Regions from separate parts of the Rhizobium sp. CRRU65 genome, predicted to be linked through region 2. Evidence: riboswitches for the same ligand, from Rfam matches in the RefSeq annotation. Region 2 holds a riboswitch; each other region holds the start of a gene.
The links. A riboswitch is a leader RNA that binds a small molecule or an ion and turns the genes downstream of it on or off. The one in region 2 is predicted to bind cobalamin.
Positions count from the first base shown of each region.

Region 1: it holds a riboswitch for cobalamin, as region 2 does, so the genes downstream of both, nrdH (glutaredoxin-like protein NrdH) here and bluB (5,6-dimethylbenzimidazole synthase) in region 2, are expected to answer to the same signal.
Region 3: it holds a riboswitch for cobalamin, as region 2 does, so the genes downstream of both, ACM5SV_RS33350 (CbtB domain-containing protein) here and bluB (5,6-dimethylbenzimidazole synthase) in region 2, are expected to answer to the same signal.

Region 1 is NZ_JBLYZH010000032.1:4,596-14,677, reverse strand. It holds gene msrB (peptide-methionine (R)-S-oxide reductase MsrB) at 1-414, shown strand, start outside; gene ACM5SV_RS35950 (TIGR03862 family flavoprotein) at 455-1,663, opposite strand; gene ACM5SV_RS35945 (MerR family transcriptional regulator) at 1,733-2,155, opposite strand; gene ACM5SV_RS35940 (heavy metal translocating P-type ATPase) at 2,227-4,494, shown strand; cobalamin riboswitch at 4,737-4,961, shown strand; gene nrdH (glutaredoxin-like protein NrdH) at 5,241-5,462, shown strand; gene nrdI (class Ib ribonucleoside-diphosphate reductase assembly flavoprotein NrdI) at 5,472-5,885, shown strand; gene nrdE (class 1b ribonucleoside-diphosphate reductase subunit alpha) at 5,855-8,005, shown strand; gene nrdF (class 1b ribonucleoside-diphosphate reductase subunit beta) at 8,092-9,066, shown strand; gene ACM5SV_RS35915 (adenylate/guanylate cyclase domain-containing protein) at 9,272-10,082, shown strand, end outside.
Region 2 is NZ_JBLYZH010000014.1:152,015-162,096, forward strand. It holds gene ACM5SV_RS25745 (3-deoxy-7-phosphoheptulonate synthase) at 1-126, opposite strand, end outside; gene ACM5SV_RS25750 (hypothetical protein) at 469-1,092, opposite strand; gene ACM5SV_RS25755 (hypothetical protein) at 1,270-1,851, opposite strand; gene ACM5SV_RS25760 (methyl-accepting chemotaxis protein) at 1,912-3,786, opposite strand; gene ACM5SV_RS25765 (MFS transporter) at 4,068-5,471, opposite strand; gene ACM5SV_RS25770 (MFS transporter) at 5,690-7,237, opposite strand; gene ACM5SV_RS25775 (LysR family transcriptional regulator) at 7,390-8,247, shown strand; cobalamin riboswitch at 8,300-8,488, shown strand; gene bluB (5,6-dimethylbenzimidazole synthase) at 8,530-9,216, shown strand; gene ACM5SV_RS25785 (SDR family NAD(P)-dependent oxidoreductase) at 9,435-10,082, shown strand, end outside.
Region 3 is NZ_JBLYZH010000024.1:26,578-36,659, forward strand. It holds gene ACM5SV_RS33325 (sigma-54-dependent transcriptional regulator) at 1-17, opposite strand, end outside; gene ACM5SV_RS33330 (sensor histidine kinase) at 14-1,810, opposite strand; gene ACM5SV_RS33335 (sulfite oxidase-like oxidoreductase) at 2,002-2,664, shown strand; gene ACM5SV_RS33340 (hypothetical protein) at 2,649-3,281, opposite strand; gene ACM5SV_RS33345 (CbtA family protein) at 3,332-4,078, opposite strand; gene ACM5SV_RS33350 (CbtB domain-containing protein) at 4,195-4,404, opposite strand; adenosylcobalamin (AdoCbl) riboswitch at 4,406-4,560, opposite strand; gene ACM5SV_RS33355 (histidine phosphatase family protein) at 4,638-5,192, shown strand; gene ACM5SV_RS33360 (putative bifunctional diguanylate cyclase/phosphodiesterase) at 5,650-7,221, shown strand; gene ACM5SV_RS33365 (inorganic phosphate transporter) at 7,292-8,893, opposite strand; gene ACM5SV_RS33370 (acetate/propionate family kinase) at 9,182-10,082, shown strand, end outside.

The sequences.
Region 1 (10,082 bases), on a different contig from region 2:
AAGGCGATCGCCGCCGAGACGTTTGCGGTGACCCACACCGACGAGGAATGGCGCAAGCTGCTGACGCCGGATCAATATGTCATCCTGCGCCAGGCGGGGACGGAACAGCCCTTCACCAGTGCCTTGCTGCATGAGGAGCGAAAGGGCAATTTCGTCTGCGCTGGCTGCGATCAGGACCTCTTTTCCTCGACCACCAAATTCGACAGCGGCACCGGCTGGCCGAGCTTCTGGGCGCCGCTCGAAAAAGCCGTCGGCACCACGAACGACACGACTTACGGCATGGTGCGCAACGCCGTGCACTGCAGCCGCTGCGGTGGGCATCTCGGCCATGTCTTCGATGATGGCCCGAAGCCAACCGGGCTTCGCTACTGCATGAATGGGCTCGCCATGACATTCCGTCCGGCCTCGGCCTGACTGAGGGATGATCTCACGCGGTGCTGATGACTGCCTGCGCCTAGCGCTGCAACCAGGCTTCGATACCACGGGCTGCCGTCCGGCCGGTCGCCAGGCAGGCGGTGAGGAGATAGCCGCCGGTCGGCGCTTCCCAGTCGAGCATCTCACCGGCGACGAAGGTGCCGGGCAGTGCCTTCAACATGTAGCTGTCGTTGATGCTGCTCCAGCGGATGCCGCCGGCCGAGGAGATCGCTTCGGCGATCGGGCGGGTTTCGATCACCGGCACCGGCAGGGCCTTGATCATGCCGGCGAGACGCTCCGGAACGGTTCGGTCGCGCTCGGGAGCGAGTTCGCGCAACAGCGCCGCCTTGACGCCGTCGAGGCCGGCGCCCTTGCGCAGGCGGTTCGAAAAACTTGATTTGGCGTCCTGCCGTGCAAGGTCGCGGCTCAGCCTGTCGATGGTGCGGCCGGGTGCGAGGTCGAGCGTCAGGGCGGCGCTGCCGTGGATCAGCAGCCGATCGCGGAGGCTGGCGGTGTGGGCATAGATCAGGCTGCCCTCGATGCCGCTCTCGGTGATGACGAATTCGCCGGGAAACGTGCCGGCCTCGGATGTTGCGGTGACCGATTTTACCGGCTCGCCGGCGAAACGCTCGCTGAAGTTCCCGCTCCATCCGACGACGAAGCCGCAATTGGCGGGTTGAAAACTGTGAATTTCCACACCCCTGCCGACCAGCCAAGGCACCCAGGCAGCATCGGAGCCGAGGCGCGGCCAGCTTGCGCCGCCGAGCGCGAGCAGGGCCGCGTCGCAATGGACGATGCTGCGCCCTTCGAGCGTTTCGAAAACATAGCCGTCTTCGGCAAAACCGGTCCAGCGGTGGCGGGTGCGCAGCGTGGCGCCCTGTGCCTCCAGCCGCCTGAGCCAGGCGCGCAGCAAAGGCGAGGCCTTCATCACCTTCGGAAAAACCCGGCCGGACGAGCCGATGAAGGTTTCCGTCCCGAGCTCGCTTGCCCAATTCCTGATATCATCAGGGGTAAACGCATCAAGAGCGGGGCGCAGGCGGGCGGAAGCCGCGGCGAAGCGCGTGGTGAAACGGGCATAATCCTCGGAATGGGTAATGTTGAGACCGGACTTGCCGGCCAGCAGGAACTTGCGGGCAAAGGTCGGCATGGCGTCGTAGACCGTCACCGCATGACCGGAACGGGAAAGCAGTTCGGCAGCCGCGAGACCCGCCGGGCCGCCGCCGATGATCGCAATCCGCTTCTGGTTCATTGATGTCTTCGCCCGATTGTATCTGCGTTCAGTTTTGGCGCGGGCGCGGATCGCCTGCAAGGGCAGAGATCAGTGGTGCGGATGCGTGCACTGGCCGTGATCGGCGAGCACTTCGATGACGCGGCATTGGTCGACGCGGCCGTGGCCGCAGCCTTCCACCATGGTTTCCAGCTCGGCCTTCAGCGCCATCAGGCTGCGGATGCGCTGCTCGACCTCAATGAGGCGGGCCTTGGCGATGGCGTCGGCTGAGGCGCAGGACTGGTGCGGATCGTCCTGCAGGGTGAGCAGCGTGCGGATCGCGTCGATCTCGAAACCGAGTTCGCGGGCGTGGCGGATGAAAGCGAGACGGCTGATATCGGCGGGCTCGAAGGAGCGCTGGTTGCCCTCGCTGCGGCTCGGGGCGGCGAGCAGGCCAATGCTTTCATAATAGCGCACCGTCGGCACCTTGACGCCGCTTTGGCGCGCGGCTTCGCCAATGGTGATCTTTTTCATGATTTTCCTCTTGCACCTCTAGTCGCTATAGGATGTAGGAGAGATGCTTCTGTTTGACAAGGAAGCGGATGATGGCTGAGAGCGAGACACGATACCGGGTTGGCGGCATGGATTGCGCCGCCTGCGCAACCAAGATCGATACGGCGGTCAGACGCGTGGCGGGTGTCGCCGATGTTTCCGTCTCGGTGATGGCGGGCACGATGACCGTGCGGCACGATGGCAGCAGCGATCTCAAGGTGATCGAGAAGAAGGTGACGGGGCTCGGCTATTCCGTCGCGCCGCTTGCCGGAAACGCTGCGCCTGCGCATACTCAGGGCTCACAGCATTGTCACGATCATGGACATGGCTGCGGCGATCACGCGGGCCATGACGACGATCATGCGGTACATGATCATGAAGGTCATAGCCATGACCATCCCCACGATCATGGCGAGAAGGAAATCGAGGGGTTGCACGGGCACGATCATGCGCCGATGGCCGGTCCCTGGTGGCAGAGCAGGAAGGGCCGGCTGACCATCCTTTCGGGTGGAGCACTCGTTGCCGCCTACACCGTCGGCCATCTCGTGCCGGCGATCGCGTCCTACGCCTTCATCGTCGCCATGCTGATCGGGCTGGTGCCGATCGCGCGGCGCGCCATCATGGCCGCCTTCTCAGGCACACCGTTTTCGATCGAGATGCTGATGACGATCGCCGCCGTCGGCGCCGTTATCATCAATGCCGGCGAAGAGGCGGCGACCGTTGTGTTCCTGTTCCTCGTTGGCGAGCTGCTGGAAGGGGTGGCAGCGGGCAAGGCGCGCGAAAGCATCCAGTCGCTGACGGCGCTGGTGCCGAAGACCTCGCTGCTCGAAGACAATGGGCAGACACGGGAGGTGCCGGCGGAAAGCCTTTCGGTCGGGGCCATCATCATGGTTCGTCCTGGCGATCGGATCTCGGCGGACGGCATCATCCTCTCAGGCGAGAGCGCGATCGACGAGGCGCCGGTGACGGGCGAGAGCACGCCAGTGCGTAAGGGCGTCGATGCCGTCGTTTTTGCCGGCACGGTGAATGGCGATGCGGTGCTTAGGGTTCGCGTTACGGCGGCCGCGGCCGACAATACCATCGCCCGCGTCGTCAAGCTGGTGGAGGAGGCGCAGGAATCGAAGGCGCCGACCGAGCGCTTCATCGATCGGTTCTCGCGCTATTACACGCCCGGCGTGGTCGTGGTCGCAGCGCTGGTTGCGGTCGTTCCGCCGCTGCTGTTCGCAGGGCCATGGGGCGAATGGGTCTATAAGGGCCTTGCGATCCTTTTGATCGGCTGCCCCTGCGCGCTCGTCATCTCAACGCCGGCGGCGATCGCTGCCTCGCTTTCATCCGGTGCGCGGCGCGGGCTGCTGATGAAGGGCGGCGCGGTGCTGGAGACGCTCGGCAAGGTGACGATGGTCGCCTTCGACAAAACAGGCACGCTGACGGAAGGCAAGCCTCAGGTGACTGACATCATTTCCTTTGGTCTGACCGAGGCGCAGGTGCTGTCGCGCGCGGCGGTGCTGGAACAGGGTTCCAGCCATCCGCTGGCGCTGGCGATCCTCAACCGCGCCAAGGCGGACGGCGTTCCCGTGCCGCCGGCCTTCGAGCTGGAAGCGCTGCCGGGCAAGGGCGTCAGCGGCAAAGTCGGTGGTGAGACGCTGGACCTCTTGTCGCCGCCCGCCGCCCGCGAGCGCGGGACGCTCAGTGCTGAACAGGATGCACGCATCTCAGCGTTGAACGACGAGGGCAAGAGCGTGTCGGTGCTGCTCGTCAACGGTGTTGTGGCCGGCCTTATCGCCATGCGCGACGAGCCGCGTCAGGATGCCGAGGCCGGGCTCGCTGCCCTCAAATCAGCAGGCGTCAAGGCTATCATGCTGACCGGCGACAACAAGCGGACGGCAGCAGCCGTTGCCGGCATGCTCGGCATCGACTGGCGCGGCGAGATGATGCCGGAGGACAAGCAGCGGGTCGTCGGCGAATTGAAGCGCCAAGGCTTCATCGTCGCCAAGATCGGCGACGGCATCAACGATGCTCCGGCGCTGGCCGCTGCCGATATCGGTATCGCTATGGGCGGCGGCACCGATGTGGCGCTGGAGACGGCGGATGCCGCCGTGCTGCACGGACGTGTCGGCGACGTGGCGCGGATGATCGAACTTTCCAAACGCACGATGCGCAATATCCTGCAGAACATCACCATCGCACTCGGACTAAAGGCGGTGTTTCTGGTGACGACGATCGCCGGCATCACCGGGCTCTGGCCGGCGATCCTCGCCGATACCGGCGCCACCGTGCTGGTGACGATCAACGCGCTGCGGCTGCTTCGAATAAAGATATAAACTTTCCTGACTTCATCCCTCCCGCGCTCGTCACCGGCGGGATGTCCCATCGACGATTCAGGCCCGATCTCGAATCGAAAATCGCGGGACCGGCCATAGATAGGCTCTCCTCGTCAGGACCTTCTCCACAGCCTGCTTTCTTTAAGCTTTCGTTAGCCATGTTTTTCACAGGAACGTAGCGATTTCAAACCTGTCGTAACGCAATGCACAAACCATCCGTTGACGCGAATTTGGATTGGCGTACTATATCTAGTGTTCGAGGTTCCGTCGATTCGTGAGGATCGGCGGCTAAGACGGGAATTCGGTGCGCTTCGCCATCATGGCGCGGCAATGCCGGAGCTGCCCCCGCAACTGTAAGCGGCGAGCAACTGTCCGATTTCAGGTCACTGGAGCATGATGCTCCGGGAAGGCTGGGCAGGCGCTTTGACCCGTGAGCCAGGAGACCTGCCTCGAACGAAACGTCCACGGGCGGGGTGTCGGAAGGTCGCGTTGCATGGCTGCGGGGAATCTCCGCATCGCGTTTCGCAGGCCCGAGCCTCCGCCCCCGAAACCTTCGCATTGAGCCACTTCGGGGTGAAGTCATGTCAGTATCTCAGTTCAGGCCGCCACCCGCTAGAGGTAGAGGGCGGATCACGCCCAGCGGCTGAACGAGCCGCATCGCTGCAAAATACAGAGTGTTTTCGACGGATATCGCGAGATTTCCGATCGATGTCCTGCGTCCCAATCGCGTCGTCACGAGGAATATCATGACCATCACCGTCTACAGCAAGCCTGCCTGCGTCCAATGCACTGCCACCTACCGCGCCCTCGACCGGTTGGGCGTCGATTATGACATCGTCGATATTTCGCAGAATGCCGAAGCGCTCGAGCGGGTCCGCAGCCTCGGCTACATGCAGGCGCCCGTCGTCATCGCCGGCGAGCAGCATTGGGCCGGCTTCCGTCCCGACATGATCAGCGCACTTTCCTGAGGAAAGGCGATGGCTCTGATCGTCTATTATTCCAGCCGGTCCGAGAACACCCATCGGTTCGTCGCCAAGCTCGGACTGCGCGCGGCGCGCATTCCGCCAAATGGCGCAGACGCGTTCCATATCCGCGAACCCTTCGTGCTGATCGTGCCGACCTATAGCGGCGACGGCGGCAAGGGCGCCGTTCCCAAGCAGGTGATCCGTTTCCTCAACGATACGGAAAACCGAGGACACATCCGCGGCGTGATTGCCGCGGGCAACAGCAATTTCGGCGAAACATACGGGCTCGCCGGCGACGTGATCTCAAAGAAGTGCCAGGTGCCTTACCTCTACAGGTTCGAACTGCTGGGCACAGAAGCGGATGTCGCCAACGTCAAACACGGAATGGAACGGTTTTGGACACGGGAATTCTCGAACGCCCTTTGAAAGCAGCGGAAACGCTCGACTACCACGCGCTGAATGCGATGCTGAACCTCTATGACGATCAGGGGCGGATCCAGCTCGACAAGGATCGAATGGCGGCCAAGCAGTATTTCCTGCAGCATGTGAACCAGAACACGGTGTTCTTTCACAATCTCCGGGAAAAGCTCGATTACCTCGTGACCGAGGGCTATTACGAGCAGGAGGTTCTCGACCAGTATTCCTTCAATTTCGTGCGGGATCTGTTCGACCAGGCCTATGCCAAGAAGTTCCGTTTCCCGACCTTCCTCGGCGCCTTCAAATATTACACCAGCTATACGCTGAAGACCTTCGACGGAAAGCGCTATCTCGAGCGCTATGAGGACCGCATCTGCATGGTGGCCCTGGCCTTGGCGCGCGGCGACGAGAGCCTTGCCCGCGACATGGTCGACGAGATCATTTCCGGCCGCTTCCAGCCGGCGACGCCGACCTTCCTCAATGCCGGTAAGAAGCAGCGCGGCGAACTGGTTTCCTGCTTCCTGCTGCGCGTCGAGGACAATATGGAATCGATCGGCCGGTCGATCAATTCGGCGCTGCAATTGTCGAAGCGCGGCGGCGGCGTGGCGCTGTCGCTGACGAATATCCGCGAGGCAGGCGCGCCGATCAAGCATATCGAGAACCAGTCCTCGGGCATCATCCCTGTCATGAAGCTGCTCGAAGACAGTTTTTCCTATGCCAACCAGCTCGGCGCACGGCAGGGCGCGGGGGCCGTCTATCTCAATGCCCATCACCCCGACATCATGCGCTTTCTCGACACCAAGCGCGAAAATGCCGACGAGAAGATCCGCATCAAGACGCTGTCGCTCGGCGTCGTCGTGCCCGATATCACCTTCGAACTCGCGAGGAACAACGAGGACATGTACCTGTTCTCGCCCTATGACGTGGAGCGCGTCTATGGCGTGCCCTTCACCGAGATTTCGGTGACGGAAAAGTACCGCGAGATGGCTGACGACGCCCGCATCTCCAAGAAGAAGATCAAGGCACGCGAATTCTTCCAGGTGCTTGCCGAAATCCAGTTCGAGAGCGGCTATCCCTACATCATGTTCGAGGACACGGTGAACCGGGCAAACCCGATCGCCGGACGTGTTTCGATGAGCAATCTATGCTCGGAAATCCTGCAGGTGAGTGAGGCGAGCGAATATAACGACGACCTCTCCTACAAACATCTCGGCAAGGACATCTCCTGTAATCTCGGCTCGCTGAACATCGCGGCAGCGATGGATTCGGTCGATTTCGGCAAGACGATCGAGACCTCGATCCGGGCGTTGAGTGCTGTTTCCGACATGAGCCACATCTCCTCAGTCCCTTCGATCGAGAAGGGCAATGACGAGAGCCATGCGATCGGCCTCGGCCAGATGAATCTGCACGGCTACCTCGCCCGCGAACGCATCTTCTATGGCTCCGAGGAAGGCGTCGATTTCACCAACATCTATTTCTACACGGTGACCTACCACGCGATCCGCGCCTCGAATCTTTTGGCGGTCGAACGCGGCGCGAGCTTCAAGGGCTTCGAGAACTCGAAATATGCCTCCGGCGACTATTTCGACAAATATACCGACCGGCTCTGGGAGCCTGCGACGGAGAGGGTCAAGGCGCTGTTCGAGACGTCAGGCATTCACATTCCGACGCAGGAAGATTGGGTGGCGTTGAAAAAGGCGGTGATGGCCTCCGGCCTCTATAACCAGAACCTGCAGGCGGTGCCGCCGACAGGCTCGATCTCCTATATCAACCACTCGACCTCCTCGATCCATCCGATCGTCTCGAAGATCGAGATCCGCAAGGAAGGCAAGATCGGCCGCGTCTATTATCCGGCGCCGTTCATGACCAACGACAATCTCGATTATTATCAGGACGCCTACGAGATCGGGCCGGAGAAGATCATCGACACCTATGCAGCGGCGACCCAGCATGTCGACCAGGGCCTGTCGCTGACCTTGTTCTTTCGCGACACGGCAACGACGCGCGACATCAACAAGGCGCAGATCCATGCCTGGAAGAAGGGCATCAAGACGATCTACTACATCCGCCTTCGCCAGATGGCGCTGTCCGGCACCGAGGTGCAGGGCTGCGTATCCTGTACCTTGTGATTTGAATGCTGCTGGCGCTGCAAGGAACGGGAGGGTTCGCAGTTCCCTTCGCCATGCAGATTCTGGCGCCCGAAAAGGACCACCCGATGAACATGCAAATCAAACCCGCTTCCCACGTGCGCGCCGTCAACTGGAACCGCATCGAGGACGACAAGGATCTCGAAGTCTGGAACCGGCTCACCGGCAATTTCTGGCTGCCGGAAAAGGTGCCGCTTTCCAACGACATTCCCTCCTGGGCAACGCTGACGCCGGCCGAGCAGCAGCTGACTATCCGCGTCTTCACTGGATTGACGCTGCTCGACACGATCCAGAACGGCGTCGGTTCCATCCGGCTGATGGAGGATGCGGTAACGCCGCATGAGGAGGCGGTGCTTTCCAACGTCTCCTTCATGGAGGCGGTGCATGCGCGCTCCTATTCGTCGATCTTCTCGACGCTGTGCTCGACGCCCGATGTCGACGATGCCTATCGCTGGTCGGAGGAGAACGAATTCCTGCAGCGGAAATCGGCGCTGATCATGGAGCAGTATCGCTCCGGCGATCCGTTGAAGAAGAAGGTTGCGAGCGTTTTTCTCGAAAGCTTCCTGTTCTATTCCGGCTTCTACCTGCCGATGTACTGGTCGAGCCGGGCCAAGCTGACCAACACGGCCGACATGATCCGGCTGATCATCCGCGACGAGGCGGTGCACGGCTATTATATCGGCTACAAGTTCCAGCGCGAGCTGGAGCGGCTCGGCGAGGAACGGAAGCAGGAGATCAAGGATTTCGGCTTCGAACTGCTGCTCGAACTCTACGACAACGAGGCGAAATATACCGAAGCGCTCTATGACGGCGTCGGGCTGACCGAGGACGTCAAGAAATTCCTGCATTACAATGCCAATAAGGCGCTGATGAACCTTGGCTACGAGGCGCTGTTCCCGGCTGAGGCCTGCAAGGTCAATCCGGCGATCCTGTCGGCGCTTTCGCCGAATGCCGACGAGAACCACGACTTCTTCTCCGGCTCCGGTTCCTCCTATGTCATCGGCAAGGCGGTGGCGACCGAGGACGAGGACTGGGATTTCTGAGGCTTGATCGCCGTCTGCCTCTTATCATTTGCTCTCTCATCGCCCACATTCAGCGGAAACCAAAGCGCGTCGCGATCTTTCAGATACGCTCTTCGCGCTTTAGGCCTTTGTTTTTACGCATGTCGTTATCGCAAAACCGCGGCACACTTTTGCGCGACATGCTCTAAATTCGGTACTCGCCGATATGGCGTAGCGGGAGTTTTTGATGTCGTCTTTTTTGAACAAGGCCGGGACTGCCGTCGAAGCGGAGGAAGGCGTCTGGCCGATCCGCAGAAGACGGATTCTCGACTGGCTGGTGAACGAGACGCGCGGTGAGCGGTTCATCGACAATATCCTGGTGGACATGTGCGAGAAGCTGCTGGCGGCAGGCGTGCCGGTGGCGCGGGTGACATTGCATTTCAGGACGAACCATCCGCAATGGATCGGCGCCCGTATCCTCTGGAAGGAAGGCCTGGCAGAGGCGAAGATCAACACTTTCGCCTATGGTGTCGAAAATACGCCGGAGTTCCTGAAGAGCCCCGTCAACGCGATCCATCAGGGTTCGGAGGAGGTGCGTAGACAGCTGGAAGGCACAGCCGACGGCGACGAGGATTCATTCTATCAGGAACTGCGCGATGACGGCCTCACAGAGTATATCGCCTGGCCCCTCGAGCATACTTTCGGCAAACGGCATGTCGCGACATTTTCGACCAGCCGGCCGGGCGGTTTTACGAGCGAGCATGTCGATTTCCTGCGTGATCTGCTGCCGGCCTTGACGCTCGTCAGCGAAATCCGGCTGAAGAACATCATGGCGCGCACGCTGCTGCAGACCTATGTCGGACCGCATGCGAGCGAACAGATCCTGTCGGGCGTCACGACGCGCGGCAGCGGCGCGACCGTCGGGGCGGCAATCATGATCTGCGACCTGCGCGACTTTACGGCGATCTCCGATCTCTGGCCGCGTGACGATGTCATCCATCTGCTCAACGATTATTTCGACGCCATGTCAGATCCGATCGAGCGGCATGGCGGAGAGA
Region 2 (10,082 bases):
CGCATCGCGATTGCTGGTCACGGTCTTGCTGACATCAGCATTGCGGGGAATTTCCGCGATGATATCGGCAGGCTTGGTCAGGGGGGTAATTTCGACGATACGCAGATCGTCAATGGTATCAGACACGGTATGGCTCCTGTTTGGTCATACCCGCGCGGAACAAAAAAGCCGCCAGGTAGACTAGCGGCTGTTCGGGTTGTCGTCGCGTCGAATTCAGTTACGCATAGACCCGCATCCGCTGTGAGCAGCGGTACCAATAAAATCGCGAGGCGTAGATTGATGTGATCGACATGGGGCGTATGTAGTGTCACGCCTGCGCGTTGTCACGCAGAATTTTCTGTCTGGAAGCTGGTGCTTTTGCGGGAGGTGCAACGGAGATGAAATCGAGAGCGCGCCACAGAGAGCGCGGTGAACTAGATGAGGAGCGGCTGCGCAACTTGGGTCAAACGACATACCGTCTCTTGCGCTTTATGGATGTATTAGGCGTGGTGCTCCACCACAGGTTCCGTCTTGCTCACCAGAGCCCGTTTGAAGAAATGACGGGAAGTTGGATTGGGTGTCGATGAACAGGAGAGAGACTACACGGCAGCCATTCACATTGTTCCCTGCCAGCCGAATACCAAGATTGGTGGAAAATATGGGGTCGGGGTTCCAGTGCTCATAGCGTCCGGTATCAAGGAGTTTATCGCGTTCGGCAAGAAAAGCCGCTCTCAGGAGACTCTCTTCGTCAGCAGAGATTGGCTTCGCCTGTGGAGCAAGTTCGAGATTGCAGGAACGTCTTGTTTTGCCGCCATGCGGTGGATACTCCGTTTCGACCACGACAAAACGGTCCCCTGGAATTCCCCAACGCTGTTCGGCCACGTCGTAGCCGGGCATGATGGCCTTGGTAGATCCGGCCATCGTCGGCGGCGCTGCGATCCTCAGGCTTTGTCCCAAGTCGCGTAATCCCGTTGCATCGAAGTCTTTGCCCGTTTCTATTGCAACTCGGCACTGTGTAAACAAGTCTCGCCAAACGCCGGAAATGTTTTCGCCAGCGTTGGCGGAGGCTATCAGAGCCAAATTCAGAAGCACTGACAAGGTGATATGGCGCAAGCAGAGTTTCCTTTATCACTGGCATCGCCGCGGTACCCGAGATGATAATGGTCTCGGGGGATGCACGAAGCACGTCGCACTCAATCTCACTCATGCGACGTGCGCGCCAAGTCGTAGTCCATGCATATCGCCCGGGCTTGCTACCGGGCAATATGCATTTGCACTGTTTTAATGAGATTACAGGGCGTCGACGTTGACACCGACGGTGATGGCGCCGATCGGCGTGCCTTTGTCGTCGGAAATCGTGACGCTTGCCTGCGACTGCAGCGTCTGGGTCGACTCATCCTTTTCGATCTCATCGACGAAGACGGCGTCCTTGCCGGCGCCGAAGGACTTCTGGAATTTGCCCTCGTCGCCCTGCCAGTAGTCGGATGTGGTGTCGCTTTGACCGACATTCAGGCCTTTTGCATCCATGACGAAGATTTCCGTGATCTTGCCGCCGGAAGCCTCCTTCTTTCCCTGAAGGAATTTCGACAGTGCATTGTTGAGCACGCCGTCGATCATCGAGTGGTCTGAGCCATCGACTTCGGCACGCCACTTCTTGTCGAGGGCGTCAACATCAGCCGCGCTGAGATTGGCGTTGGCAGTGTTCTGCGCCTTGACAGCCTCGATGATGGCTGGGTCGTTGAGCCAGGGCTTGACGTCGCTCGTCACGTAGTCGGAGATCGGGGCAAGCTTGGCATCTTGCGCCATGGATACGCCCATGGGCATGGCAAATGCGGTGCAGGCCAAAAGAAATGCGGGCACGATTTTCTTCATAAGCGTTTCCTTCCTGATTATAGGTTGCTGAGAACTAAGGCTTATCGGATGCAGACGACGTCAGAACTCCTCCCAGGCACCGGGAGCAGCGGCAACGGCGGCATTTCCTGTATGACGCTGCGCGAAGGCTCTGGGCTCAGGACGAGCTTGGCGGGCGGCTTGAACGGGTTTGGGCTGGCTGGCGGTAGACGCACTGACGACGAACCTGCCGGCCGAGTCCTGTAGAAGGCGTCCTTGCGACAGCAGTTCGTGGCAGGCCGCGTTGGTTTCCTCGACCATTGCCGCGTTCTGCTGTGTCGTCTGATCCATCTGGTTGATCGCGCTGTTGATTTCCTGCAGGCCCGTCGCCTGTTCGCGATAGGATTGGACGATGGAAGCGATGCTATCGCTGATGCGGTTGATCTGCTCCTCGATCTTCAGGAGTGCGTCACCGGTTTCGTTCACCAGCCCGACGCCCGCGGCAACTTCCTGGCCGGATACGTTGATCAGGTTCTTGATTTCCTTTGCGGCATTTGCCGACCGCTGGGCGAGTTCACGCACTTCCTGCGCAACGACCGCAAAACCCTTGCCGGCCTCGCCGGCGCGCGCGGCCTCGACGCCGGCATTCAGCGCCAGCAGGTTCGTCTGGAAGGCAATCTCGTCGATGACGCCGATGATGCGGCCGATCTGGCTCGACGAGTTTTGGATCCGGTCCATCGCCCCGATCGCATCGCGCACCACCGTCGCCGACACATGGGCGCTCCGTTTTGTCTCCTCGACCAGCTGCCCGGCATTTTCAGCCCGTTGCGACGATGTTCTGACCGTGGTGGTCACCTCATCCAGTGCGGCGGCGGTTTCTTCCAATGCGGCTGCCTGTTGCTCTGTGCGTCTTGCGAGCTGATCCGCGGAGGTCGCCAGCTCGCTCGAGCCAGTTTCGACAGCCACGGAGGCGGTCTTGATCTCTGTCAGGGCGGCTGCGACCGCATCGACCATGTTATTGAAATCCTGACGCAATTTGTCGAATTCTGGACCGACATCGGCCAGGTGTATCGAGAAGTCGCCAGCGGCGAGCCCTTCCAATGCATTTGCGAGAGCGTTCATGACCAGCCGTTGCGTGTTGCTGGCCTCTTCGGTCAACAATGCGTTGCGCGCCCGTTCGGCGTCGAGCGAGGCACTCTGCTCGGCAGCCGCCTGCTCTCTCTCGACCTTCGCAATCGCCTCGTGACGGAAAACTTCCAATGCACGCGCCAGAAAGCCGATCTCGTCGCCATTTTCCCTGTAGGTGACGGGAGAGACCAGATCGCCTTTCTGCAACGCGCTGATTCGTTCGCTGATCACCCTGATGGGCCGGCCGACCAGGCTGCGCATGGCGAGAAGGAAGGCAACGACGGCCATGGCGGTAATCGCGGACTGCGTGAGCAGCGAAATGAGAACTTTCTGCCTGACTTCGGAAGCGATTTTTTCGACGGACCAGTTCGTGACGATGTAACCGGTGGCCTTGCCCGACTTATCCAGCGGGAGCGGCGCGATGATCGTCACGACGCCGGCAGATATTCTACCGTCATCGATGGTCGTCTTTTCCGGTTTCGCGGTGAGGCTCTTCGCCAGATCGGCTGGTGCGGGCAAACCACTGACGCCATCGCGCGCCCAGGTATCGACGGCGGCAGGTTCGGCGTTGAATGCGGCAAACTGCACGAGATCGAGCGAGGGGTCGTCGCGGTAGAGCGAATAAGCCTCTCGAACGGCGTTCGCCTTCCCCCATTTCACGCCGCCCGCAGCCAGAGATGCAAATTGCTCGGCATCCTTGGACCAGTTCGCCTTCGCGCCATCGATCAACGCCCGGGTTTCGTACATCCAGGTATAGGTGGCGAAAGCGGAAATGCCGCAGAGGTTGACGGCAACGATAATCGCCGCCAGCTTGGCGGTCAGAGGCATCGTTTTCAAAAAATGAAACATTCCGCGGCGGCCTAGAATTGCGGCTCAGTCGGACATGTTCCCGACTGGCGTATCAATACGGGCATCGACGCTGACGGTCACATCACGAGCCCTCATGCCCATGTCCTGATAGCAACCCAAAACGCGCAAACGCAGTGTGTATTTGATGTGTGAATAAATCATAAAGTAGAATGGGGTGTTGGGGTACACGTGGGTCATTTCACCCTGGCGCCTGCCGGTGCCGAGTCTTGCGAACCGGCGGGTGAGGAATGCTTCCATCGCGCCAGGCAGATCTGTCTCAATCAGCTATTTTCCGCCACGGCCTCTTCGGGCTCGGCATGCCTGCGCTTGCGACCGCGCGCCGTCAGTTCCGCGCCGGCATCATGCGGCAGGCGCAGGAAGGTGATGCAGGCCAGCGCCGAAATCGCCGAGACGCTGAAGAAGGCGATGTGGAAATCGGAGACCAGCAGCCTACCGTCGTGAAAGCTGCTGGAGATTTCGAGGATGCCGCCGGCGATCGCCACGCCCATCGCCATGGAGATACGCTGGGCAACGGCATTGATCGCGGTCGCCTGGCTGCTGTCGGCGTCGTCGACATCGCCGAAGGCCATGGCGTTGACGCCCGAAAAAGCCATGGAGCGGAACAGGCCGCCGATCAGCAGGCAGGCCATGATCAGGAACAGCGGCGTTTCGGCGGTGAAAAGGCCGTTGATGCCGAGGAAGATCGCCGCCAGCAAGGTCGTGATTGATATGACGGTGCGGAAGCCGAAGGCATTGAAGGTACGCGCGGCGGCGAATTTCGAGCCCATGGAGCCGAGCGCGCTGACGAAGGTGACAGAGCCCGATTGCAGCGGCGTCAGGCCGAAGCCGAGCTGCAGCATCAATGGCATCAGGAAGGGCAAGGCGCCGAGCCCCATGCGGAAATTCGAGGCGCCGAGGATCGCCGCCCGGAACATCGGATAACGGAACATCTTCGGATCGAGAAGCGGATAGGGCGCGCGGCGGGCATGGAGGAGGTAGATGAGGCCGGCAAGGATGCCGATCGCAACCGTGACATAACCGTAAATGACGGGCACGGCCGGCAGGCTGATCACCGACACGCCGAAGACGAAGCCAGAGAAGCCGATGCCGCAAAGGAAAAAGCCCGGGAAGTCCATCGGCCGCGGACTGCGTGGCTCGACGGCCGGCAGGAAACGCGTGACGAGGATGATGCCGAGCACGCCGATCGGGACGTTGATCCAGAAGATCCAGTGCCAGGTGAGGTAGGTGGTGAGGAAGCCGCCGATCGGCGGACCCATGATCGGGCCGATCAGAGCGGGAATGGTGAGCCAGGCCATGGCATCGACGAGTTCGTGACGCGGCGTTCCCCGAACCAGCAGCAAGCGGCTGACCGGCGTCATCATCGAGCCGCCGGCACCCTGGATCAGGCGCGACACGACGAAGGCTGTGATCGAGTTGGAAAAGGCGCAGGCGATCGAGCCGATCATGAAAACGAAGATCGCCATGCGGAAGATGTTGCGCGCACCGAAACGATCGGACATCCAGCCGCTGATCGGGATGAAGATCGCCAGCGCCACGAGATAGCTGGTGACGGCGAGCTTCAGCGCGATCGGCGAGGTGCCGATATCGGCGGCGATTGCCGGCAGGCTGGTGGCGATCACGGTCGAATCCATCTGTTCCATGAACAGGGCGACGGCAAGGATCATGGGTGTGAGGCGGGGCACGGGCAACCGGGATGCTGCGATGGACTGTCTCAGTCCATACGCCTTCGGTGGCGATAAGGCCATAGGAACGATGGGGTGAAGAGGCTTGCCAAGCCGCTTCAAACCGACGCGGGGCGGCTGTCTGTTCGCTGCTGGATAGAGGGGGTGCGCGGTGACGTCTTGCTCCATTCTCACCTCCAGAGCATAGCACTGCCTCATCCTCAAACCACAGTCGAATTGCATGCCTCATCTTCGGCGCAGCGGCGAATCTTTCCTGAGCCGAAGACGAGGAAGCTGGCCGTGGCCAGCAGCCACGCACCGAGGCCACCGTAGAGCATCACCCAGCCGAATCCCTCGACGAGCGCGTCGCGGATGATGTTGGCGGGCAGATCGGGGAGGGAGGCGATGTTTCCGGCTGAGATGCGTTCAGCCATAGCCCGCAGTTGTTCCGGGCCGAGCGTCGCCGGCAGGACGTTTTCTAGATGTGAGAACACGCCGCTGACCAGGATGAAGCCCATCACTGCGATGTTGATCGCGAGTGAGATCATCCGGGCGCTCATATCGATCCCCGATGCCATGCCGGCGCGGTCGCGCGCGACCGCACCTGTCGTCGTGTTGGTGACGGGGGTATTGGTCATTCCGAGGCCGAGGCCGGAAAGCAATGCGCCGGGCAGCATGGTCAGCCAGCTTGCCGCGTCGGAGGCAGCTCCGAACCGCATCAGCAGGAAACCGAGGCCGATCGTGAACAGGCCGATTGGAATGACGAGACCGGGGCGATAGCGCAGCGATAGCCGCTCAGCCAGCGGCGGGACGATGAGCGTGGGAAGCGTATAGGCGAGCAGCGACAGACCGGCGGCGAGACTACCATAACCAAGGCCTGCCTGAAACCAGATCGGCAGATAGATCATGAAGGGCCAAAAGCTGATATTCATCGCGACCGAGCCGATTACGGCGCCGGAGAAGGCGCGGATGCGAAAGACCGAGACATCAAACATCGGCCGCGAATTGATCTTCTCTGCAACGATGAAGGCTATGAAACTTGCGGCAGAAAGGCCGATGGCTGCAAGTGCCGTAGTATTGTCAAAACCGAGGGCTGGCCCCTGGGTGATGTAGAAGGCAAGGCAGAAGACGGAAAGCGACAGGGTGGCGATGCCCGCGATATCGAGGCTTTTCGCCTCGGGGTCACGCGATTCACAGACACCGAAGACGGCGAGCGTGGCTGTCACGGCCGCCAGCACAACATGGACCAGGAACACCCATTCCCAGGTCGACAAGGCCGCGATCATAACGCCGACCAGCGGCCCGAATCCCAAGCCGATGCCGAAGATAATCCCCCACCAGCCGAAGGCCATGCTGCGCTGCCGCCCCTCTGGAAACTGGTGCGAGAGGACGGCCACTTGGCAGATCAGCATAGCGCCGCCACTCATGCCCTGGAGGAAGCGGGCGACGATCAGAACGGGTGCATTGTCCGCGAGCCCGCAGATCAGCGAGGTCAAGCCGAAGGCAATGATGCCGATCAGGAAGACGCGCTTGCGGCCATAACGGTCGGCCAGCGTGCCCGTTGCCATAAGCACCGTAGTCACCGCGATCGTATAGGCATTCATGATCCATTGAAGTTGCCGGAAATCGGCATGCAGCACCGCCTCCAGCGTCGGCAATATCGCGGGTACGCTTGAGATCTCCAGACCGAACATAAGGGACGAAAGGCAGGCGGCTGCCAGGGCGACGATGCCCTGCAGCCTGGATGAGGCAATGGAAGCGGGTGGCATGGTTGGTCCTTTCAGCACGGGATGGGCGACGACGAAATCCCGATGACAGGTGAAATCGGGGCGCTGCCGGTTCGAGCCACCATAGTCGGCGCTTGACCATAACTGAATTGGATGATTTTCTATTTCAGAAACAACAATTTTGGATGGTTGCTATAACAATGCTCGATGTGGATGCGGTGCGGGCGTTCGTGACCATTGCCGAGCTGCAGAGCTTCACCCGCGCCGCCGAGGCGTTAGGCAGCACTCAGGCGGCAATCAGCGTCAAGTTGAAGCGGCTGGAGGAGCGTCTCGGCCACAGGCTGATCGAGCGGACCCCGCGCTTGGTGCGCCTATCGGCGCAGGGCGCGGTCTTTCTTCAATCCGCGCGGGATTTCATCGGCGCCCATGATCGTGCGGTCGCAGCCCTTTCCTCGACAAATCGGCACTTCACGCTCGGCATCGCCGCGCATGTGGCGGGGCCGGAGGTTCCGACGATTCTGGCGCGTCTCAGCGCTCACGATCCAGGGCTGACGATCGAGGTGCAGCTCGACAATTCTCGAGTGTTGCTCGATGCATTCGATCGCGGTGAGCTGGATGCGGCGATCATTCGCCGGGAAGAGGATCGGCGTGACGGTGAGGTGCTTGGGCCGGAGCATTTCGGGTGGTTCGCGGCACCGCAGTTCGAGTATCGCCGCGGTGAGCCGCTGCGTCTTGCTGCACTGTCGCCATCTTGTGGCGTCCACAACATCGCTACCCACGCGCTCGATGGTGCAGGAATCGCCTGGAACGAGGTTTTCCTGGGCGGGGGCTCGCTGGTGATGACGGCGGCGGTGTCGGCTGGGCTTGCGGTCGCGGCATTCTCCCACCGTCTCGCGCCGGTGGGCTCGATGGAAGTGAGTCAGCGCTTCAGCCTGCCGCCGCTGCCCTCGTCGGAGATCGTCCTGCATTCGACACTAACGGATGCAAGATCGCGCTCGGCGCTCAGAACCCTGGCTGCGGCGTTCAGGGAACATCGCGCCTCTGCCAACTGAACGCGGCTTCAACGCCACATCGGCTCGCGGCTTGCCGCCGCCGCGCTTTCCTGAAATAGATGCGCCGTCAGGTGCCCGCCGATAAGGCGGGAGAATCGGGAATCCGGTGCAAGACCGGAACGTGCCCAACGCTGTAAGGCCGACGCTTGCCGCTTCATCACGCCACTGGCTTTTCGCCGGGAAGGCTGCGGCAGACGGATGACGCCGAGTCAGAAGACCGGCCTGGCAAGATAGACCGATCCGCGCGGACAGCGGGGCGGTCGCGTTGTTGGGGATTTGACGATGCGACCCTTTGATGAGGATGCCCTTTCGGCGGCGTCCGGTTTTTCCTTGGCCGAACGCGAGGCCGTCTATCACGCGATCATGACGCGGCGCGACGTTCGCAGCCAGTTTCGACCCGATCCTTTGCCTGACGATGTCGTGCAGCGGCTGCTGATGGCCGCTCACCACGCACCCTCGGTCGGCTTCATGCAGCCGTGGAATTTCATTCTGGTGAAAAGTGTCGCTGTGCGGGCGCGCGTCCGGGATGCCTTTGCGAGTGCCAACGAGGAGGCGGCGCAGATGTTTGCCGGCGAGCGGCAGCAGGCCTACCGCGCCCTCAAGCTCGAAGGCATCGTGGAGGCGCCGCTCGGCATATGCGTGACCTGCGATCCCACGCGCAGCGGCAGCGTGGTGCTGGGGCGCACCCACAATCCGAAGATGGATTCATACTCGACGGTCTGCGCCATCCAGAATCTCTGGCTGGCGGCGCGGGCGGAAGGGGTCGGCATCGGTTGGGTCAGCATCTTTCGCGAAGGCGATCTGAAAACCATTCTCGGCATACCCGAGCATATCGAGGTGGTCGCGTGGCTCTGTGCCGGTTTCGTCGATCGGCTCTATGACGAGCCGGAACTCTCCATCAAAGGCTGGCGGCAGCGCCTGCCGCTCGAAGACCTCGTCTTCCATGATGGGTGGGGACTGAACACCTAGGGCACGGTCTTCCCGGGGGCCGTGCGGTCGAGCATGGCCTCAATCGCGCAGTCACGCCATTGACCGTCAAGGTGAGCAAACCGATGTCGGTATCGCCGACGCCGGGCGAGGCCGAGATATCTTTATTCCTGGCCTTCATATCGATACGCTGAAGGCGAATCTCGGAATTTCCAATAGATATTCGGCTATCGGCGGCTCAATCGGAGGATAACGGCCCAATGAACATGATCGACTTGAAGGAACGCATCATCGTGATCACAGGCGGTGCGCGGGGCATCGGCTACGCGATCGCAGAGCGCGTCATCCAGTCTGGTGGCAAGGTGGCCATCTGGGACCTGAACGAAAACATGGCGAAGGACAGCGCTTCCGCTCTCGGATCCGGCACGGCTGCTTTCGGCGTCAATGTCGCAGATCCCGTATCAGTGAAGAGCGCTGCGGCGGCGACCGAAGAGATTTTCGGCCGTATCGACGGTCTGGTCAATTCTGCGGGGATCACCGGTCCGGTAAAGCCGACCATCGAATACGACCTCAAAGAGTGGAACGACGTCCTCGATGTCTGCCTCACGGGAACCTTCAACTGCTGCCGGCACGTCGTTCCGGTCATGTTAAAGCGCGACTATGGGCGGATCGTGAACATCTCCTCGGTTGCGGGCAAGGAAGGAAATCCGAACATCGCCGCCTACAGCGCAGCGAAAGCTGGTGTGCTGGGTTTCACCAAGTCTCTTGGCAAGGAACTCGCAAAGACGGGAATCGCCGTGAACGCGGTAACGCCAACCACAGCAAAGACACCTATATTGGATGGGCTGACACCCGAGTTTATCGAATATATGCGCGTCCGCATTCCGCGCGACCGTTTTGCTGAACTT
Region 3 (10,082 bases), on a different contig from region 2:
ATCTTTGCATCGTTCATTCCGCTGCCTCCGGCATCAATCCTGCCGCCGATTGCAGCTCGATGCGGAACACCGCGCCTCCTTCGGGATGATTGGCAGCAGTCAGGCTGCCGCCGAAATCCTTGATGATGTTGTAGGAGATCGAAAGCCCGAGGCCGAGCCCCTTGCCGACGCCCTTCGTCGTGAAGAACGGATCGAAGATACGCTCGGCGATCGCCGCCGGCACGCCCGGTCCATGATCCCGCACCGTCAGCACCACCTTTCCGGCCTCCTCGAAGGCCGAAACCTCGATGCGCCGATCATTCAGCCCTTCCACCGCATCGGCCGCATTCGAGATCACGTTCACCAGCACCTGCTGCAGACGCACCGAACCGGCGCGCACCACCGGTGGACGCGGCCCGAGAGCGAGCAGCAGTTCGGCATCCGCCGCCTTCAGCCGCCAGGCGACGATCTCGAGCGTGTCGCGCATCGCCTCGTCGAGGGAAACGGGACCGAGCTTCTCGTTCGGCTTGCGGGCGAAGTTGCGCAGGTGCCGGCTGATCGCAGCCATACGGTCGATCAGCCCGCCGATACGGCGGATATTGTCTCGCGCCTCCTCCGTCCGCCCACGGTCGATGAGAACGGAGGCGCTGTCCGTATAGGTCTTGGCAGCGGCGAGCGGCTGGTTGAACTCGTGCGAAAGCGCAGCCGACATCTGCCCCAGCCCGGCAAGCTTGCCCGCCTGGATGAGGTCCGCTTGCGTCTGTCGAAGCTGCTGCTCGGTCAGCCGCCGCTCGGCGATCTCCTCTTCGATGCGGCTGTTGACGCGGGCAAGATCGGCCGTGCGCTCATCGACGCGCCGCTCCAGCTCGTTGCGGGCCTCGGCCTGCATCTGCATGCGCTCGGCAAGCCGCGCCCGCCGCTGGCGAAGGACGGCCACCGTAAGCCCGGCAATGCAGAGGATGAGAAACACGGCAGCAAGCGCCGTGCGCGCCTGGGCGCGGATGGAACTCGTCTCCATCAGCACGTTCACCGTCCAGTCCTCGGCCGGCATGTAATGCGAGAGCACCAGATATTCGCTCGAACCGCGCTCGCTGGCCAGCGTCATCAGCTCATGCTGCTCGAAGTGGTGACGCGTCACCGGCAACGCCGCCAGCCTGGCATTGGCATAACGCCGCGAGGCCTCGGTGCGGGCGACGCGGTCGGCCGTCAGCGGCAGGATCGCGCCGTAGAGCCATTCCGGGCTGCCGGACATGAAGATGATGCCCTCCGGATCGGAGACGAAAATCCTGTATTCGCCGCCGCCCCAGGAGGATTCGATCGTGTCTATATCGACCTTGAAGACGATGACGCCGCGAATATCCGCACCGATCCGGATCGGCGCGGCAAAATAATAGCCGCGCTTCAGCGAGGTGGTGCCGAGCGCGTAAAACCGTGCCTGCCGGCCTTCGATTGCATCCTGGAAATAGGGCCGGTAGCTAAAGTTCTGTCCGACGAAGCTTGCAGGCCCATCGTAATTGCTGGCCGCGATCGTCTCTCCGTCTGGCTTGACCACATAGATATCGGAGGATTTCAGCAGTCCGTTGATCTCCTTGAGATAGAGATTGGCCGCATCGCGCAGCGCCACATCCTCAGGCGCGCTCACCAGTTCCTTGATGTCGTCGTGATCGGCGATCAGCGCCGGCAGCGCCTCGTAGCGGTTGAGATGGCCGCTGAGTGCCGAAACGGCAAGGCGCAACGCCGTTCCTGCCTGCGCCGAGGCTTCCTCCATATAGGCGCGCGTCGCAATCGCGCTCCCATAGGTGAAGAAGGAGAAGATGATCAGCGGCACCACCAGCAACGCCGCTATCGCACGATATTTCGAAGACAGAACCGGCTCCTCCCCTTTCTGCCTCCACTCCCCAGCGAGGCATACCCGACGGACCGAGTTTAGAGGGGTGGGTAGGGAATTCCAAGGGGCCGTCGAAACTTGACACCCGGCAGGGGTGGATGTCCTATTGCTGCACCGCAAGGAGGCCCCCGCCCATGAGCGACGACCAGACGCCCGCCGATAACAAACTCACCACATCCAAGCGCCGCTGGGCGGCAGAGGGCAAGTTCCTGACCGGCCGTATCAGCCGTCCCGAAGCCGAGCGCCTGCCGCCCGGCCAGCACCTCGTCAAGAACTGGCCGGTGCTCGATCTCGGCCAGCAGCCTGTCATCTCGACCGAGACCTGGCGGCTCGAGGTGCGCGGCCTCGTCGAAACGACGCGCACCCTCACCTGGGCCGACTTCCAGGCGATCGAACAGAGCACGGGGGTGAGCGATATCCACTGCGTCACCACCTGGTCGCGCTACGACAACAAATGGAAGGGCGTTTCGACGCGCAATCTGCTCGACCTCGCCATGCCGAAGCCTGAAGCCGCTTACGTCATGCTGACGAGTTATGACGGCTATACCACCAACCTGCCGCTCTCCGATTTCGCTGCCGAGGATGCGATCCTCGCCACCGCCTGGGAAGGCCTGCCGCTGACACCGGAGCACGGCGGCCCGATGCGCCTCGTCGTGCCGCATCTCTATTTCTGGAAAAGCGCCAAATGGCTGCGCCGCATCGAGCTGATGCCTGCCGACCAGGCCGGCTTCTGGGAAAAGAACGGCTACCACATCTACGGCGATCCGTGGCGCGAGCAGCGCTATTCCGACGACTGAGCTTTCGGTCGCGAGAAGCGACGAAGCGCAAACACGCCAAGTCCGAACAACGCGGCAAGCCCCGTCAGCGACGCCATGCTGGCGGCATGGAATGGGATCTCGCTCCAGCGCGGCTTGACGATATCGGCGGTGTTGAAGGCTTCGTCGCTGAACCGGCAGCTGATCAGCGCAAGCCCGCGCCGCACCATGTCGGCGTCGACCGCGGAAATGATTTCACCCGCCGCGGCAGCCTCCCGCGGCATCTCGCGCATCGAAAGCAAGACCGCCTTGGTCGCGGCGAGATAGGCATGAGCGCATTCGTTGAACGGGCTTTCCTCATCCGTCACGCTGCCCGGCATCCGGCCCCACAGACAGTAGGAATACTGGATCTCTGCATAGTTCAGCACGCGGCGGAACGGCTCGTTCGTATCGACAGCACGGGATGCAAGATCGACAATCCCACTGCGATAGTCAGACATGACAGCCATCTCGCCGTGGGAAATTTGCGGGATATCCAGACCCGCATGGCTGCCGCCGTCGCTGCGGCTATGGGCAAAAGCGCTTCCAGCGACCACACAAAAAAACGCGACGGCAGAGAACGCCGTCAACAGCAGTGGTCTGGCTCTGTCGTTTTTCATACTCGCCCGAAAAGTTCAGGGCGCCGGCAAAGCGGCGTCCTTCGATGCGTTCAGTGCAATGCCGTGGCCGGCCGGCCGCGTTCCCCGCCCCCGACCGCAAGCCGCTTTTCCGCCAGCGCTCCGAAGCCGAGGCCGAGCGTTGCCCAGAGGATCACATGCATTCCGAGCGAAGTGGTGCGGAAACGCCAGAGCACCATCGCCGAGAAGTTCTCCGGCACCTCGTTGATCGGCGGCAGCAGATAGAGCACCACGCCGATGAAGACGAGATAGGCGATGCCGGCGATGATCGCGCCGTTCCAGAGACCGAAACGCTCGGACAGGCGGCGCGACAGCGCCACTGCGGCAATCAGCGCCGCAAGCGAGACGACGATCATCAGGAAGAACAGCTCGGTCCTGGCGCCGATCGTATCGGGATTGCCGACTGCCGGCGGGTTGGCCGGATACTTGATCCCGGGAACGAGGACGACCGCCACGAAGGCGGCAATGGCGATGACGGCCGAGGTGCCGCGCGGCGAAAGGCTGCTGAAGCGGCCGTGCACGAAAGCGAAAGCGAGCGCGAAGAGCCCGCCGACGGCGGCGCTGTAGGCCATGACGCCGGTGAAAAGGCCGAGACCGGCCTGTGTGGCGCGGCTGACGATTTCGGGTTCGGCAGCTTCGCCGGCCGCCTGGGCGCTCGCCTCCTCGAAGGCGATCGCCGCATCGACCAGCGGCTCGCCGAACGTATGGGCGAAAGCGAAAACCAGGATGCCAGCAATCAGGCCCGCGAGCATGCCGCGAAGCAAAAGGTTTCCAACCATGTCCGGAACTCCCTTAAGGCACGTCGCGCAAAAGTGTGCCGCGGTTTTGCGATAAAGACATGCGTAAAACAAAAACCTATAGCGCGATGAGCGAATCTGAAAGATCGCGACGCGCTTTAGTGGCAGGGAAAGCCGAGGAGATGGCGGCCGTCATGCACGAATTCGTGCACATACATGCCGTTGAACAGCGCCATTGCGCCTTCCTCGGTGCCGACGAAATAGAGGACGATGAGCATCAGCAGGCCGCCGAAGATCGCCCAGGGCAGGATCTCGCCTACAGGGATCGGCGCCGGTACCGCAACGGGCGCGAAAGTGGTGTCAGACATGTATTCCTCCGGGAATGACGCGTTCAGTCGAAAGAGTGCTTGTGCAGTAGGGTCTGACTTCCAGCGCGAAGAGCTTTCGACACGCTGGTCACAGTGGCGCGACCGCGCCGGACTTACACCGGCTTCCAAACCCGCAACTGCACGGTTATATCTGCACGCCGAAGAGACTGTCAACGAAACTTCACAAGCCGGCGAAGGACGCTGTCGCCGCATTCCGGGAGACAAGAACGACCGTGAACACGCGCCTCACCTGGATCTGCCACGGCGCGACGGCAGCAAGCCGCAAGGCCCTGTTCCCGCTCGACGAACCGCTCGAGGATAAGGCAGTGGAGGAGGCCGGCAGGATGATCGCCCCGCCCCGCGCCGATCGAATTGCCATGAGCCCGGCTTTGCGTGCCCGCCAGACCGCGGAAGCGCTCCGCCTCGAAGCCCGCATAGACCTCGCACTTCGCGACTGCGACCATGGCCGCTGGGCCGGCAGGTCGATCACGACGATCGGGACCGAAGAGCCGGAAAACCTCATGGGCTGGATGAGCGATCCGGAAGCGGCCCCGCATGGCGGCGAGAGCCTTGTTGATCTGCGCACGCGCATCGCCGGCTGGATGGATGAGCAATCGAGCCTCGGCGGCCATGTGATCGCCGTTAGCCACGCGGCCGTCATCCGGGCAGCGATCGTGCATGTACTGCAGGCGCCGCTCTCCTCCTTCTGGCTGAGTGACGTCGAGCCGCTTTCCGTCATCCGCATGACCAGCAACGGACAGCGCTGGTCTCTGCGCTTCCAGCATTAGAGACTGCTGATCTTATCCAGCTTTGCACAAGCAAATCGCGTCATCTATGTTGAACCCGGCTTTGCGGGGACTACTTCCTTGTCCCAAGGAGATGGAAGAATGACATATGATTGGAGTGGCGAGCGCACGCGACGCCTGCGTTTTATGCGTGTCGCCACAGTCACGGTTCTGGTCGGTCTCATCTTCAGCGTTCCGCTGCTGATCGTCACCGCCTGAAGCACGAGAAAGGGCGAGCGATGCATTAGCACGCTCGCCTTCGTTCTTTTCCCGCATCAGCCGGTCTCCCGAACCACGAAGGCGATCGCGCTGATAACGACGCCCTGGTTCCCCACAGGCCCCGTCGGGTCTCTCTGCGGCACAGCAACAGGCTGCCGCCTCTGATAATTCGCCTTCTGGTTTCAACAAACATTTCAGACTTTCGTGATATTTCCGCGAAGGTGGAGATGGAGAAGGCATAATGCCGGTGTTTTTCCAAAGCAGGGCCGGACGGCAATGCGTGTCGATCGTGGTGTCTGGAGTGACCCTCTGGCTTCTCGGCACGCTGCTACAGCTCGACGACAGCCTGGTCGCCTTCATGACCGGCTTCGGCGAGTACGGCGCCGACAAGCTCGTTCTGGCGCTCGGCATCGCCGGCGCCATGAGCTTCGTCTATTCGGTGCTGCGCATCGCCGACCTGCGTAAGGAAATGGAACTGCGCGCGGCCGCCCAGGCAAAAGCCGATTGGACCGCAACCCACGACCATCTCACCAAGCTGCCGAACCGCTACGCCTTCGAGCGCAAGATCCTCTCCCGGCCGATCAAGGACGACGAGGCCGAGATCGAGGAGTGGGACCGCAACGTCACCATCTTCTCCGTTGACCTCGACGGCTTCAAGAAGGTCAATGACCTCGTCGGCCACAAGGGCGGCGACATCCTGTTGATCGAGGTTGCCAGACGCATCTGCGCGCTCGGCAATGCCGATTGCGTCTATCGCTTCGGCGGCGACGAATTCATCATCGTCGCCTTCGCCCTGACGGCGCAGCGCGAGGAGCGTTTTGCCAAGCTGCTGATCCAGGCCGTCACCCGGCCGATCCATATCGATGGCTTTGCCGTCGAAGTCGGCGCCAGCGTCGGCTATGACCGCTGGGCCGAGGGAGCCGAGCCGCTGGAAGATGCCGCCCACCGTGCCGACCTCGCCATGTACGAGGCGAAATCACGCGGACCCAACCACTATTTCGTCTTCGAACCTTCGATGCAGGACAAGGTAACGGAACGCGCCGCGCTGGAAACCAGGCTGCGCGCCGCGATCTCCAACAAGGCGATCAAGCCCTTCTATCAGCCGCTGATCGACCTCAAGACCGGCCAGCTCTGCGGCTTCGAGGCGCTGGCGCGCTGGATCGGCGACGACGGCGTCAACATCCCGCCGCCGGTCTTCATCGATATCGCCGAGGAAACCGGCATGATCACGGCATTATTCGAGGATCTCCTCACCCAGGCCTGCAGCGACGCACTCGCCTGGCCGGATCATGTGACGTTGTCCTTCAACGTCTCGCCGGTGCAGATGGAAGACAGATTGCTGACATCGCGTATTCTCAAGGTCCTTTCGGCAAGCCGGCTGCCGCCGCAGCGCCTGGAAGTGGAGATCACCGAAAACGCGCTGATCCAGGATCCCGCCATCGCCGCCCTCATTCTCGACGAGCTGCACGCCGCCGGCATCCAGATCGCACTCGACGATTTCGGCACGGGCTATTCGAGCCTCGCCCAGCTTTCCCGCTATCGTTTCGACAAGATCAAGATCGACAAAAGCTTCATCGCCACCTATCGCGACGACGAGCGGCAGGAAAAGATCGTCCGCGCCATGCTCGGCCTCGGCAGGAGCCTCAACATCAAGACGACGGCGGAAGGTATCGAGGAGCACGGCCAGCTCGCCTTCCTGCTGCAGCTTGGCTGCGACATCGGCCAGGGCTATCTTTTCGGCAAGGCTATGCCCGCCGCCGAGGCGGGCATCTTCATCAGCGATCGCAATACCAAATTGGCCTCGACGGGCTGACGGAACGCTCTACCTTTTGTTTTGACGCAATTCCCGGCAAAACCGCTTCGCGCTTTGCCGGGAATTTGCTTTAAAAAACCTGGCGCATGATCACGAACAGCACGAAGGCGATCGCGATCGAGGCCGGCAGCGTCAGCACCCAGGCCATCAGCATGTTACGCACGGTCGACCATTGCAGGCCGGAACCGTTGGCCGCCATAGTGCCGGCAACGCCTGATGACAGCACATGGGTGGTCGAGACCGGCAGGCCGAGATGGTCGGCCGAGGCGATAGTGACCATCGCCACGACTTCGGCTGCCGCGCCCTGACCATAGGTCAGATGCGTCTTGCCGATCTTTTCGCCGACGGTGACGACGATGCGCTTCCAGCCCACCATCGTACCGAGGCCGAGCGCGATCGCGACCGCCACTTTCACCCAGAGCGGGATGAACTTCGTCGCGTTGTCGACCGCCTTGTGGTAGCTCGTCACCGCGCTGAGGTCGCCGGCATCCATCGGCAGCAGCTTCTGCTTGTCGATCAACTTCAGCGCCTCGCCGATCAGATAGATGTCGTTGCGGACGTTGCCGACGAGATTGGTCGGCACCGCTTCGAGCGTCGGGAAGCCGGCGACTTCAGCACTTGTCTGGTGGATATATTGCTGCAGGGCCGGCGTCGTCGCATCCGTCCAGGTCTTGTTCTTGACGGCGTTGCCGACTTCGGCCTTGTAGTCCGCAACCGTAACGCCCGGCTTCACATATTTGCCGAGTGCGGTTTCCACATGGGCTGATGCTGACTTGTAGGCTTCGAGATAGTTGACATCCGGCGTGCGGTTCAGCGCGAAAGCCGTCGGCACCAGGCCGATCAGGATCAGCATGATGAGGCCCATGCCCTTCTGCCCGTCGTTGGAGCCGTGGGCGAAGCTGACGCCGGTGCAGGTGAAGATCAGGATCGCACGGATCCAGGGCGGCGGCGGCTGGTTGCCCTTCGGCTCTGCGTAGAGCGCCTTGTTGCGCACCAGAAGCTTCATGACCAGCAGGAGGACAGCGGAAAGACCGAAGCCGATGAGCGGCGAGATCAAAAGCGACAGGCCGATATTGGTCGCTTGCGACCAGTCGACACCGCTGGTCGCTGTGCCTGCCGGCGCCAGGAACTGGTTGGCAAGGCCGACGCCGATGATCGAGCCGACCAGCGTATGCGAACTCGACGACGGCAGGCCGAGATACCAGGTGCCGAGATTCCAGACGATCGCGGCAATCAGCAGCGCGACGACCATGGCAAGGCCGGAGCCGGAACCGACCTGCAGGATCAATTCCACCGGCAGCAGCGCCAGAATACCAAAGGCGACGGCGCCGCTCGAGGTCAGCACGCCGAGGAAGTTGAAGAAGCCGGACCAGATAACGGCGAATTCCGCCGGCATGGAACGGGTGTAGATCACGGTTGCGACGGCATTGGCCGTATCATGGAAACCGTTGACGAACTCGAAGCCGAGCGCGATGAGCAGTGCAAGGCCTAGGAGAATCCAGGGAACGGCGACTGCGGTTGTCAGGTCGCGGCCGAGTGCATAAGCGACATATCCAAGGCCGCAGACCAGAACGAGCGCGAACAGCGGCAAGAACCACTTGTTGGCCGAATTCGAACTGTGGAGCGGGTGGGAAGCGTCGCTATGAACCTGGCTGGGGGCAATATCGGCCATGGCATAGTTCCTTATTCCGTTTTGCAAATTTGCCTTTTGTTAATAAATCCGCCGCGTGAAGCTCTCATGACGCCCCGACTGAACCGCCCGTAAGCCACTGATGCTGGGCGATATTGACGGTGATGCGCCTGGGTCGCCTCCATAATAGATGCCGCGTTGCGATCCCAAGCGGCTGACGATGGTTGTCTACGCAATGACAAAAGCGCGCCCCGAGCGAATAAATCCTTCCCGCCTGGACATCCGACGCTAAGTTCGGTCATCTCACACCCGCGCGGAGTCTTGGAAGACATGTCATCGACCGACCTGCTGCTGACCTTCAACACCGGCTCCTCGACCGTTAAGATCGGCATCTTCGCGATAGACGGCCCCAAGGCGCGGCGCATCGGCAAGGGCGTGATCGATTTCCGCGCCGAACCGCTGTCGCTCGGCCTGACGAAAGCATCGCAGATAGTCGAGATGCCGTTGAAGGCCGCGGTGACCGAAGATCTGCACGGCGTCATCGATGAGACCTTCGCGCTTCTCGCCGATCATTTCGACATGACCGCCGCGCGCGCCGCCGGCCACCGCGTCGTCCATGGCGGCGACCGGTTTACCAAAGCGATCGCGCTCGACGCCGCCGCAATCGATGCCATCGATGCGCTGACCCCGCTTGCGCCCTTGCACCAGCCGCAGGCGCTGCGTTTCATCCGCGCGCTCAAGCATCTGAAACCGCATCTTGCCCAGACCGGCTCCTTCGATACGGCCTTCCACGCCACGCAGGACGATCTCGTTCGCCGCTTCGCCATTCCCCGTACGCTGCATGACGAAGGCATCAAGCGTTACGGCTTCCACGGCCTGTCCTATAAATTCATCGCCGGAGAGCTTCGCCGCAAGGCGCCGCGCGCGGCAAAAGTGGTCGCCGCCCATCTCGGAAGCGGCGCCAGCCTCTGTGCGCTGGATGACGGCGTCAGCCGCGATTGCAGCATGGGCTTTTCGACGCTCGACGGCATCCCGATGGCGACGCGTCCGGGCTGGCTCGATCCCGGCGTCATCCTGCATCTGGCCGGTCAGAGGAAGCAGTCCTTCGAGGAGATCGAAGATCTGCTCTATCATCGCAGCGGCCTGCTCGGCGTCTCCGGCATCACTGCCGATACGCGCGAGCTGTTGAAGGACAGCCGGCCGGAGGCGCGCCAGGCGATCGAGCTCTTCA